Regions from separate parts of the Erwinia sp. AnSW2-5 genome, predicted to be linked through region 2. Evidence: predicted binding sites of a transcription regulator. Region 2 holds the regulator's gene; each other region holds the start of a gene.
What was found. Region 2 encodes LexA, which represses DNA repair genes until DNA is damaged. Its sites were predicted from a motif close to TNCTGTATGTACATACAGNA; they were not measured.

Region 1: a site for LexA is predicted at 1,721-1,740, ahead of mutH (DNA mismatch repair endonuclease MutH). Genes of this name have one in related genera too.
Region 3: a site for LexA is predicted at 1,486-1,505, ahead of dinB (DNA polymerase IV). Genes of this name have one in related genera too.

Annotation. Positions count from the first base shown of each region.
Region 1 is NZ_JBJGXA010000027.1:56,757-60,038, reverse strand. Features, by position in the region: gene ptsP (phosphoenolpyruvate--protein phosphotransferase) at 1-748, opposite strand, end outside; gene rppH (RNA pyrophosphohydrolase) at 761-1,288, opposite strand; gene mutH (DNA mismatch repair endonuclease MutH) at 1,974-2,660, shown strand; gene ACFL9S_RS17225 (TerC family protein) at 2,760-3,282, shown strand, end outside.
Region 2 is NZ_JBJGXA010000021.1:26,696-29,977, reverse strand. Features, by position in the region: gene plsB (glycerol-3-phosphate 1-O-acyltransferase PlsB) at 1-480, opposite strand, end outside; gene ACFL9S_RS15665 (diacylglycerol kinase) at 608-976, shown strand; gene lexA (transcriptional repressor LexA) at 1,083-1,691, shown strand; gene dinF (MATE family efflux transporter DinF) at 1,774-3,096, shown strand.
Region 3 is NZ_JBJGXA010000031.1:108,439-111,720, forward strand. Features, by position in the region: gene ACFL9S_RS18685 (class II glutamine amidotransferase) at 1-602, shown strand, start outside; gene dpaA (peptidoglycan meso-diaminopimelic acid protein amidase) at 573-1,307, opposite strand; gene dinB (DNA polymerase IV) at 1,521-2,576, shown strand; gene pepD (beta-Ala-His dipeptidase) at 2,700-3,282, opposite strand, start outside.

The sequences.
Region 1 (3,282 bases), on a different contig from region 2:
TTAACAGGTGAGAGTAGAGGTCGAAGATCGCCGCACTCTCTTTGTGCATGCTGGCAGTAAAACGCTTGCTGTAACGGCGAAATTCGTTCGAGGCTTCAGTCATGGCCAGCGCGAGGCGTTCGCGTTCGCGCACGGTATCGAGGGTCGAGGCGGCAAAGACGTTTTCCAGCGAAGGCTGGCTGGAGTCGACCCAGCCCGGCGCTACCGCAACGCCGGGTGCGGCTGCCAGCGCACGAATGCGGGTTTGACGGTACTGGCCAAACAGGGCATTAAGCTGTGACTGCGACAGGATCGCCGCCATCTGCGTAGCCAGCGTAACCAGAAAAGACTCTTCACTTTCGTCGAACTGACGATGTTCGCGCTGCTGAACCACCAGTACGCCAAGCAACTGGCGACGGCTGATAATGGGCACGCCAAGGAAGGAACGGAAGCGCTCCTCTTTAACCGAAGGAATATATTTGAAGCTGGGGTGACTCTGCGCATCTGCGAGGTTGATCGGCTCTGCAAGCCGCCCTACCAAGCCAACGATACCTTCATCAAATGCCAGGGCAACAGTGCGCCCACGCGGCTTTTTTAGCCCACGGGTAGCCATCAGGTAATAGCAGCGCCGATCGTGATCCGCGAGATAGACCGAACAGACCTCGGTTTGCATCGCCACACAGATTTCGTTAACCAGAATATCCAGCGCCTCGGTAAGCCGGGGCGCTGCCGCCACTTTCTCAACTATTTCGCGTAGCTGTGTGAGCATAATCTACGTGGCTTAACCTCTCTTCCGTCGAAAACCTGGCGTATTTCGCTGTACGGTATTCTCCTGCAGGGGCATAACCACGCTGGCAAACTCTTTCATCACGCGGCGGTAAACATCGCGTTTAAAAGAGACCACCTGGCGTACCGGATACCAAAAGCTCACCCAGCGCCAGCCGTCGAACTCTGGCGTACTGCTGGTTTGCATATTGATATCCGCGTCATTGCACATCAACTGCAGAAGATACCACTTTTGTTTTTGGCCGATACAAACCGGCTTTGTGTCCCAACGCACCAAACGTTTTGGCAACTTATATCGTAACCAGTTACGGGTGGATGCAAGGATGCGCACATCCTTGCGGTTCAAACCGACTTCCTCGAAAAGTTCGCGGTACATCGCCTGCTCCGCCGTTTCACCAGAGTTAATGCCTCCCTGGGGAAACTGCCAGGAGTGCTGACCAAAACGCCTGGCCCACAACACCTGTCCCTGCCTGTTACAAATTACGATACCAACATTCGGGCGGTAGCCATCATCATCGATCACCGGACTACCTCAAACTAAAACTGGATGTTCTGATTGTTTCATACTCCTTACAGACGGTAAACCACTGCTTTTAGGGGATGTGACGCTATCAGGCTGGGATAACTTGTCCATTTTGGCAAAGTTATAAACAGATACCCGGATAAAAGTGCGATCTTATTCACGTTTTCTGTGGATAGCTTTGTGCAGAACTCTGTTAACAGGTGGGGAAAACTTTTTTACCGACACAAAGAGGCTTTTTTAAAACTAAGAATAACCCCATATTAATCATCATCTTCTGCCGTTAACCACAGGCTTTCAACCGCTTGTCATTTGGCTGTCATCATCCGCTGATCGCCAACTGGTGAAAGATCGAACGCCTTACACGTTATCCACAGAATATGCCGATTAGTTAGGCATAAAAAAGGTTAAACGGGGGAAAAGTGCCAACGTCAAGGCTGTAAATGGAAACAGTATTATCATAAAGAGGGAGTTATCCCACTTTTCTGTGGATAACTACCCCGGTGATCCTGTTCATTGTCGGTGACAAGCCGGGTAAAACTGTAGGGTACGGCTTTTTTTTACGTACCTGATGCAATAAAAAAACATGATTTATCATGCTATTATTGGTGTTTTCCCCAGACCTGTTCGGGATATTTTCTCTGTGGGCAAATGACGATTACTTTTTGAACAGATTACGGACGTGATGATGACTGGCGATCGATACCCCGTTCCTCCGCCCCAAAACGAAGGCGAACTGATGGCGCGCGCTGCCGCGCTGGCAGGTTATACGCTGGGCGAACTGGCAGCACGCATTAACCTGCCTATTCCACGCGATCTGAAGCGCGACAAAGGCTGGGTTGGCCTGTTGCTGGAACGCTATCTCGGGGCCAGTGCGGGCAGTAAGCCAGAGCAGGATTTTGCCGGGATTGGCATCGAGCTGAAAACCATTCCGGTTGATGCCAGCGGCCATCCGCTGGAAACCACCTTTGTTTGCGTAGCACCACTGACCGGCAACAGCGGCGTCACCTGGCATAACAGTCATGTGCGCCATAAACTGACGCGGGTACTCTGGGTGCCCGTGGAAGGTGATCGCGCTATTCCACTGGAACAGCGCCATGTGGGCGCGCCTTTATTTTGGAGTCCGGATGCCGAAGAGGAGTGGCAGTTGCAGCGCGACTGGGAAGAGCTGATGGATATGATTGTGCTGGGCCAGGTTGAACAGATCACCGCTCGTCATGGGGAATTCCTGCAAATCCGGCCGAAAGCCGCGAACAGCAAAGCGCTGACAGAAGGAATTGGCCGTGACGGGCAGCCGATCATGACGCTACCGCGCGGTTTTTACCTGAAGAAGACCTTTACCGGTCGGCTGCTTGCCCGGCATTTTCTGCTATAAAAAACCCCTGTAAAGATTTTCCCACTACCGTCAACCTTGCGTATAATCGCCGTTTAGCTTTCGTTTAACTTTCATTTCAATTTAGGGTGCAACATTACAATGTTTGACTGGATTGCCGATCCCAATGCCTGGTTAGCTCTCGGAACGCTGACAATTCTCGAAATTGTTCTCGGTATCGATAATATTATTTTCCTCTCTCTGGTGGTGGCTAAACTGCCTAAGCATCAACAAAATACCGCCCGCCGTATTGGTCTGGCCGGGGCAATGTTGATGCGGCTGGGTCTGCTGGCCTCTATTGCCTGGGTGATCCGCCTGACCGATCCGCTGTTTACCCTGATGGATCACGCCTTTTCGGCGCGCGACTTGATTCTGCTGTTTGGTGGATTGTTCCTGCTGTGGAAGTCGAGCATGGAAATTCATGAAACGATTGAAGGCGGCGACGGTGAAAACAATGTGAATGTGCATTCGTTTATCGGCGCTATCGTGCAGATCATGCTGCTGGATATTATCTTCAGTCTTGATTCCGTCATTACTGCCGTGGGTCTCTCCGACCATCTGGTGATTATGATGGCAGCCGTGGTGATCGCGGTGCTGGTGATGATGTTTGCCGCACGTTCCATCG
Region 2 (3,282 bases):
CAGCCAGATGACGGCAAAGAATTTCTGAATACCATTCAGCATGCGCAGATGCGGCTGTTCGTTCCCCTGTACCTCACGGCCCGGCGCACGACCAAACATCACCGATACCGGTACCATTTGCACATCCAGATCGGGATGATTGCGGTGCAGATCGAGATAATCGTGGAACAGCTTGACCGACTGAAGATTCGGGACAAAGTACGGGAACAGGCGCGGGCCATCATGAATGAACACATGACGTGGCAATACCGTACCGTCGATCTCCAGAGGTTCCAGAGGATCGGGCAGGTCTTGTTTGCGACACTGCTCACGAAGTGCAAGGAGATCGGCCTTTGAATCATAAGGCAGCACATACATAATAGGGCGCGACGTATCAAGCCCGAGTTCAGCAACCGGTTCAGCCGGAATTGCTTTACTTTTTACCAGTAGTTTTACTGGAAGATTCAATAAGTTATAATATAATTTACGCCAACCTGACATAGACAACATGAAGCCTCTTGTTAGCAAAGCGCCGCAAGCATACCAGAAAGCGCCAACAGAATCTGTGGTGTTAAAAAACCTGTAGTTCCACTCATTGACGTTAAACTTCTCAAAGGGTTCCCTTATTATGGCAAATAATGTCACCGGACTGACGCGAATCATAAAAGCGGCCGGGTATTCGTGGAAAGGCATCCGTGCCGCCTGGCAGCATGAAGCTGCTTTTCGCCAGGAAGCCGTCGCGGCGATCATCGCGATTATCATTGCCTGCTGGCTGGACGTGGATGCCATTACCCGTGTGCTGCTGATTGGCTCCGTGATGCTGGTCATTATTGTCGAAATACTCAACAGCGCCATCGAAGCGGTTGTCGACCGCATCGGCAGTGAAATACATCCCCTGGCAGGCCGGGCCAAAGATATGGGCTCTGCGGCTGTGCTGTTGACTATCTTGCTGGCAATTTTTGTTTGGATCATGCTGTTAGTGCCACATTTGCGATGAGTTTTCCAAAAATCGCCACAAACTGCATTTCGCCCAACTTTAGGTTTTCAATGTCTAAATACCTGTATATACTCACAGTCGACTGTATAAACAACCAGGGGGCGGAATGAAAGCACTAACGGCGAGGCAGCAGCAGGTTTATGACCTGATTCGCGACCACATTAATCAAACTGGTATGCCACCTACGCGTGCAGAGATCGCCGCGCAGCTTGGTTTCCGTTCCCCGAATGCGGCTGAAGAGCACCTGAAGGCCTTAGCCCGTAAAGGCGTGATTGAGATCGTTTCTGGTGCTTCACGCGGTATTCGCCTGATGATGGAAGAAGAAGACGGACTTCCACTGATTGGTCGGGTTGCCGCTGGTGAGCCACTGCTGGCAGAGCAACACATTGAAGGCCACTACAAGGTTGACCCTGACCTGTTCAAGCCTGGCGCTGACTTCCTGTTGCGCGTCAGTGGAATGTCGATGAAAGACATCGGTATTATGGACGGCGACCTGTTAGCGGTACACAAAACGGAAGATGTGCGTAATGGCCAGGTTGTGGTGGCGCGCATTGATGATGAAGTGACCGTTAAACGCCTGAAACGCCAGGGTAATACGGTACAGCTTTTACCTGAAAACCCGGATTTCAAACCTATCATCGTCGATCTGCGTCAGCAGACGCTGACGATAGAAGGCCTTGCTGTTGGCGTTATCCGCAACGGCAATTGGCTGTAATCGTGACTCCCCGCTAAATCCTGCGCGCTGCTTCTGCGGCGCGTATTACCATCTGCAATCGCGTTAACTCTGATGGATTCTGATGAAACTGCTCACCTCTGCGGATAAAAGCCTCTGGCGGCTGGCGCTGCCGATGATCCTTTCTAATATTACCGTGCCTCTGCTTGGCCTGGTTGATACGGCTGTGATCGGCCATCTCGATAGCCCAACGTATCTTGGCGGAGTGGCAATCGGCACTACTGTCACCAGCTTCCTGTTTATGCTGCTACTGTTTCTTCGCATGAGCACCACCGGGCTGACAGCCCAGGCATTTGGCGCCAGTGATAAGTCTGCACTGGCGCGTGCGTTGATGCAGCCGCTGCTGCTGGCTCTGCTGGCCGGGCTGCTGTTTGTCCTGCTAAAAACCCCCATTACTCACCTTGCACTGGGCCTGACCGGTGGCAGCGACGAAGTCCTGCACCAGGCGGCACTGTTTATGCAGGTGCGCTGGCTCAGTGCCCCAGCAACACTGGCTAACCTCGTGCTGCTTGGCTGGCTGCTTGGGGTGCAGTATGCGCGTGCTCCGGTGATCCTGCTTGTGGTGGGTAATCTGGTCAATATTTTGCTGGATCTGTGGTTTGTTATTGGGCTGGGATGGGGCGTGCAGGGTGCGGCAGCAGCCACCGCGATCGCTGAATATGTCAGCTTTATAGTCGGCCTGCTGCTGGTATGGCGGGTGATGAAACTGCGTGGTTTGTCGGTAGGGCTGATGCTGAACGCCTGGCGCGGTGATGTGGCGCGCCTGCTGCGCTTAAACCGCGACATCATGCTGCGTTCTCTGTTGCTGCAAATGTGCTTTGCGTCGCTGACAATTTTTGGTGCCCGCCTGGGGAATGATGTCGTCGCGGTCAACGCCGTGCTACTGATGTTCCTCACCTTCACCGCCTATGCACTGGATGGTTTCGCCTATGCGGTTGAAGCCTGTTCAGGGGAAGCCTACGGCGCGAAAAACAGTCAGCAATTACTTAGCGTCTGGCACGCTGCCTGCAGGCAGTCGTTGATAGTCGCAATGGGGTTCTCTCTGTTCTATGCCCTGTTTGGTGAGCAAATTATCGCGCTGCTGACTTCTCTGGAACCGCTTCGGCAGCTTGCCGATCGGTATTTATGGTGGCAGGTGCTGATGCCATTGGCGGGTGTGGGCTGTTATTTGCTGGATGGCATGTTTATCGGCGCCACCCGGGCCAGTGAGATGCGCAACAGTATGGCTATCGCAGCTCTGGGCTTTAGTTTGACGCTGTTTAGCGTGCCGTGGCTGGGTAATCATGGTCTGTGGTTGGCGGTGACGCTGTTCCTGCTGCTGCGCGGTGTCTCCCTGTGGGTCATCTGGCGTCGTCACTGGCGTAATGGTACATGGTTCGCGCAGTGACACATTTGCTTACGTAACCCGAAGCTTCGCTAGTTTATTGAATTTTAGGGGTTTTTAGCAATTTTTTACCACTATTGCCAGCGGGTTAACTGCCGGGTGCCGATTTCTCTACTACAATTATCTTTGTCTTAGGCAAATAACCAGATAATTATCTGGATATTCAGCGAATTTTTGAGACGAAAAAGC
Region 3 (3,282 bases), on a different contig from region 2:
TTCAATCGCCGATTGCCCGACTGGTGCAGGAGTATCCGATTAAGTCCTGTTCGGTGGTGGCGCATATTCGTCAGGCGAACCGGGGTGAAGTGTCGCTGGAAAATACCCACCCGTTTACCCGCGAGCTGTGGGGGCGCAACTGGACCTACGCGCACAACGGGCAGCTTAAAGGCTATAAAAACCTCGATACCGGGCCTTATCGTCCCGTTGGCGAAACCGACAGTGAGCTGGCCTTCTGCTGGCTGTTGCATAAGCTGACCACGCGCTATCCGCGTACGCCGGGCAACTGGCCAGCCGTTTTCCGCTATATTGCGGAACTGGCGGCGGAGATGCGTGAAAAAGGGGTGTTTAACATGCTGCTGTCGGACGGTCGCTATCTGATGGCGTTCTGTTCGACCAATCTGTTCTGGATCACCCGACGTGCGCCGTTCGGCAAAGCCAAATTGCTGGATCAGGATGTGGAAATTGATTTTCAGAAGCAGACCACGCCGAATGACGTGGTCACAGTGGTTGCCACTCAGCCGCTGACGGCGAATGAAACCTGGCACAAGATTGAGCCAGGTGAATGGGCGTTATTTTGCCTGGGTGAGCGCGAGCGCTGATTCCTGTGCGCCTGAGTTGCCTGTCATCGGGCGGCTCAGTACGTACTTGCCATCGCTGACATTGACTGCCGGAGGCTGTTTGGTCTGCACGAACTGCGCGTAACCCGGCTGCAATTGCTTCCAGAAATTGATGTAGGTGGAGTAGCGATGGCGCTGCATGTTGCTATCGGTCATGCGGAACGGGTAAATGCTGACTTCAACGCGTTGCTGGCCGTTGCGCAGTGCCGCTTCCACATAGTGATAAATTTCGTCCATATAGGCATCGGTCATGGCATAGCAGCCAATTGACACGCAGTTGCCGTGAATCATCAGATATTTCCCCTGATAACCCTGCTGGCGATCGTATTCGTTCGGAAACCCGACGTTGATTGCGCGATAAAAGCGGCTGTCGGGTTTTAACTGGGAAAGCCCCACGCTGTAAAAACCTTCCGGGCTTTTGAAGTCGCCCTGGACGCGCTTTGGCCCTAAACCACCCGAAAAATTGCAGATGCGGTAGCTGTTCAGTAGACGGAATTCGTTGCCGATCTTGCCGTACAGTTCAAGTGTGCGCTCTTCTTTGAATATTTGCAGGTACACGGGAGTACCCAGTAATTGTTTCTTTAACTCTTTGCTTACCGGCGCCAATGGAGTAACCGAATCCGGTACGCTGGCGAAGACAACGGCTGGCAGAAAAATCATCGCAAACAGCAGTGCGATTTTGCCCATTCTGGTTCCCTTGAAATGTAGGGGTTGAAAGCAACGCCGGAAGGCGTCTGTACTGACAATATCGGATAATTCCGCTATCGCTGCGTCACCTTAGCATTGTCTATTTTTTTATCAAGATAGCGAAGAATAAAAACCTTAATTTATGCGTGCCCCGCTACGTATTGAACTCTGATAATTTGACTGTATACTTATACAGTGTTATCGGAGGGGGCTATGCGCAAAATCATTCACGTGGATATGGACTGCTTTTTTGCCGCAGTGGAGATGCGCGATAACCCGAGCCTGCGCGATATTCCCATCGCGATTGGCGGCAGTGAAAAACAGCGCGGCGTGATCAGCACGGCGAACTACCCGGCGCGAAAATTTGGCGTACACAGTGCGATGTCAACGGCGATGGCGCTTAAGCTCTGCCCGCACCTGACGGTGATCCGGGGGCGCTATGACGCCTATAAAGAAGCCAGCATCCATATTCGTGATATCTTTTCCCGCTATACCGCTCTGATTGAACCGCTGTCGCTCGATGAAGCTTACCTGGATGTCACTGACAGCCTGCATTGTCAGGGATCGGCCACACTCATTGCGCGTGAGATCCGCGACACCATCCAGCAGGAGCTGGATCTCACCGCGTCAGCCGGGATTGCGCCGATTAAGTTTCTGGCAAAAATCGCCTCCGATATGAATAAACCCAACGGCCAGTTTGTGATCACGCCACAGCAGATGCCTGACTTCCTGCTTGCCCTGCCGCTGGCAAAAATTCCCGGCGTGGGAAAAGTCACGGCACGTAAGTTAGAAGAGATGGGGTTGAACACCTGTGCCGATGTGCAGAACACCGATCTGGTCACCTTGCTGAGGCGATTTGGTAAGTTTGGCCGCGTGCTGTGGGAGCGCAGTAATGGCATTGATGACCGGGAAGTGATCACCACCCGCGAGCGTAAATCCCTCGGTGTGGAGCGCACGCTATCAGAGGATATTCACAGCTGGGAAGCCTGTCTGGCGATTATCGACCTGCTGTACGACGAACTGGCCCGGCGGCTGGATCACATTAAACCGGATCGCCAGATTGCCCGTCAGGGGGTTAAGCTGAAGTTTACCGATTTCCAGCAGACCACGCAGGAGCATGTCTGGCCGGTGCTGAATAAAGACGATTTGATTGCCGTGGCACGAAGCACCTGGGATGAGCGGCGGGCAGGGCGCGGCGTAAGGTTGGTTGGACTACATGTGACGCTGCTGGACCCGCAGCTGGAACGGCAGTTGTTGTTGGGGTTATAACGGCGGGTCAGGCATGCCTGACCCCTACGCGGATCGAGATTGTTGTTGGGATGGTCAGGGCGGATCGAGATTGTTGTAGGGGCGGACCTTCTGTTTCGGTCCGCCCGTCTGCCATCACGGAAATTACTTAACCGGGATCGCCTTCAACAGCGCGGTCAGCAACTGCCAGTACAGGCCAACGCTGGCAATATGCACCTGCTCATCCGGGGAGTGTGGCCCGGTGATGGTCGGCCCAATTGAGACCATGTCCATCTTTGGGTAAGGTTCTTTAAACAGACCGCACTCCAGACCAGCGTGGATCACCTGAATGTTCGGGGTTTTATCGAACAGTTTTTCATAGGTTTCACGCACCAGCGCCATCACCGGTGAGGTGGCGTCCGGCTGCCAGCCAGGATAGCTGCCTTTGGCGAGGGTTTTCGCCCCGGCCAGCTGGCCGAGCGCAGTGAGCATTTCCACCACGTACTCTTTACCGCTGTCGATCAGTGAACGGATCAGCGAGTTGATCTTCGCTTCATTGCCTTCAAACGTCACCACGCCGACGTTCAGTGAGGTTTCCACCACGCCTTTCATCACGTCTGATTGACGGATCACGCCGTTCGGGGTGCTGTTCAGCAGGGCAATAAACGTATCACGGCTGGTCGTGCTCAGAGCCTGCTCCGCGTGGGCCAGATCCTCGACCACCACAGCAATATTCTTCTCTTTCAGG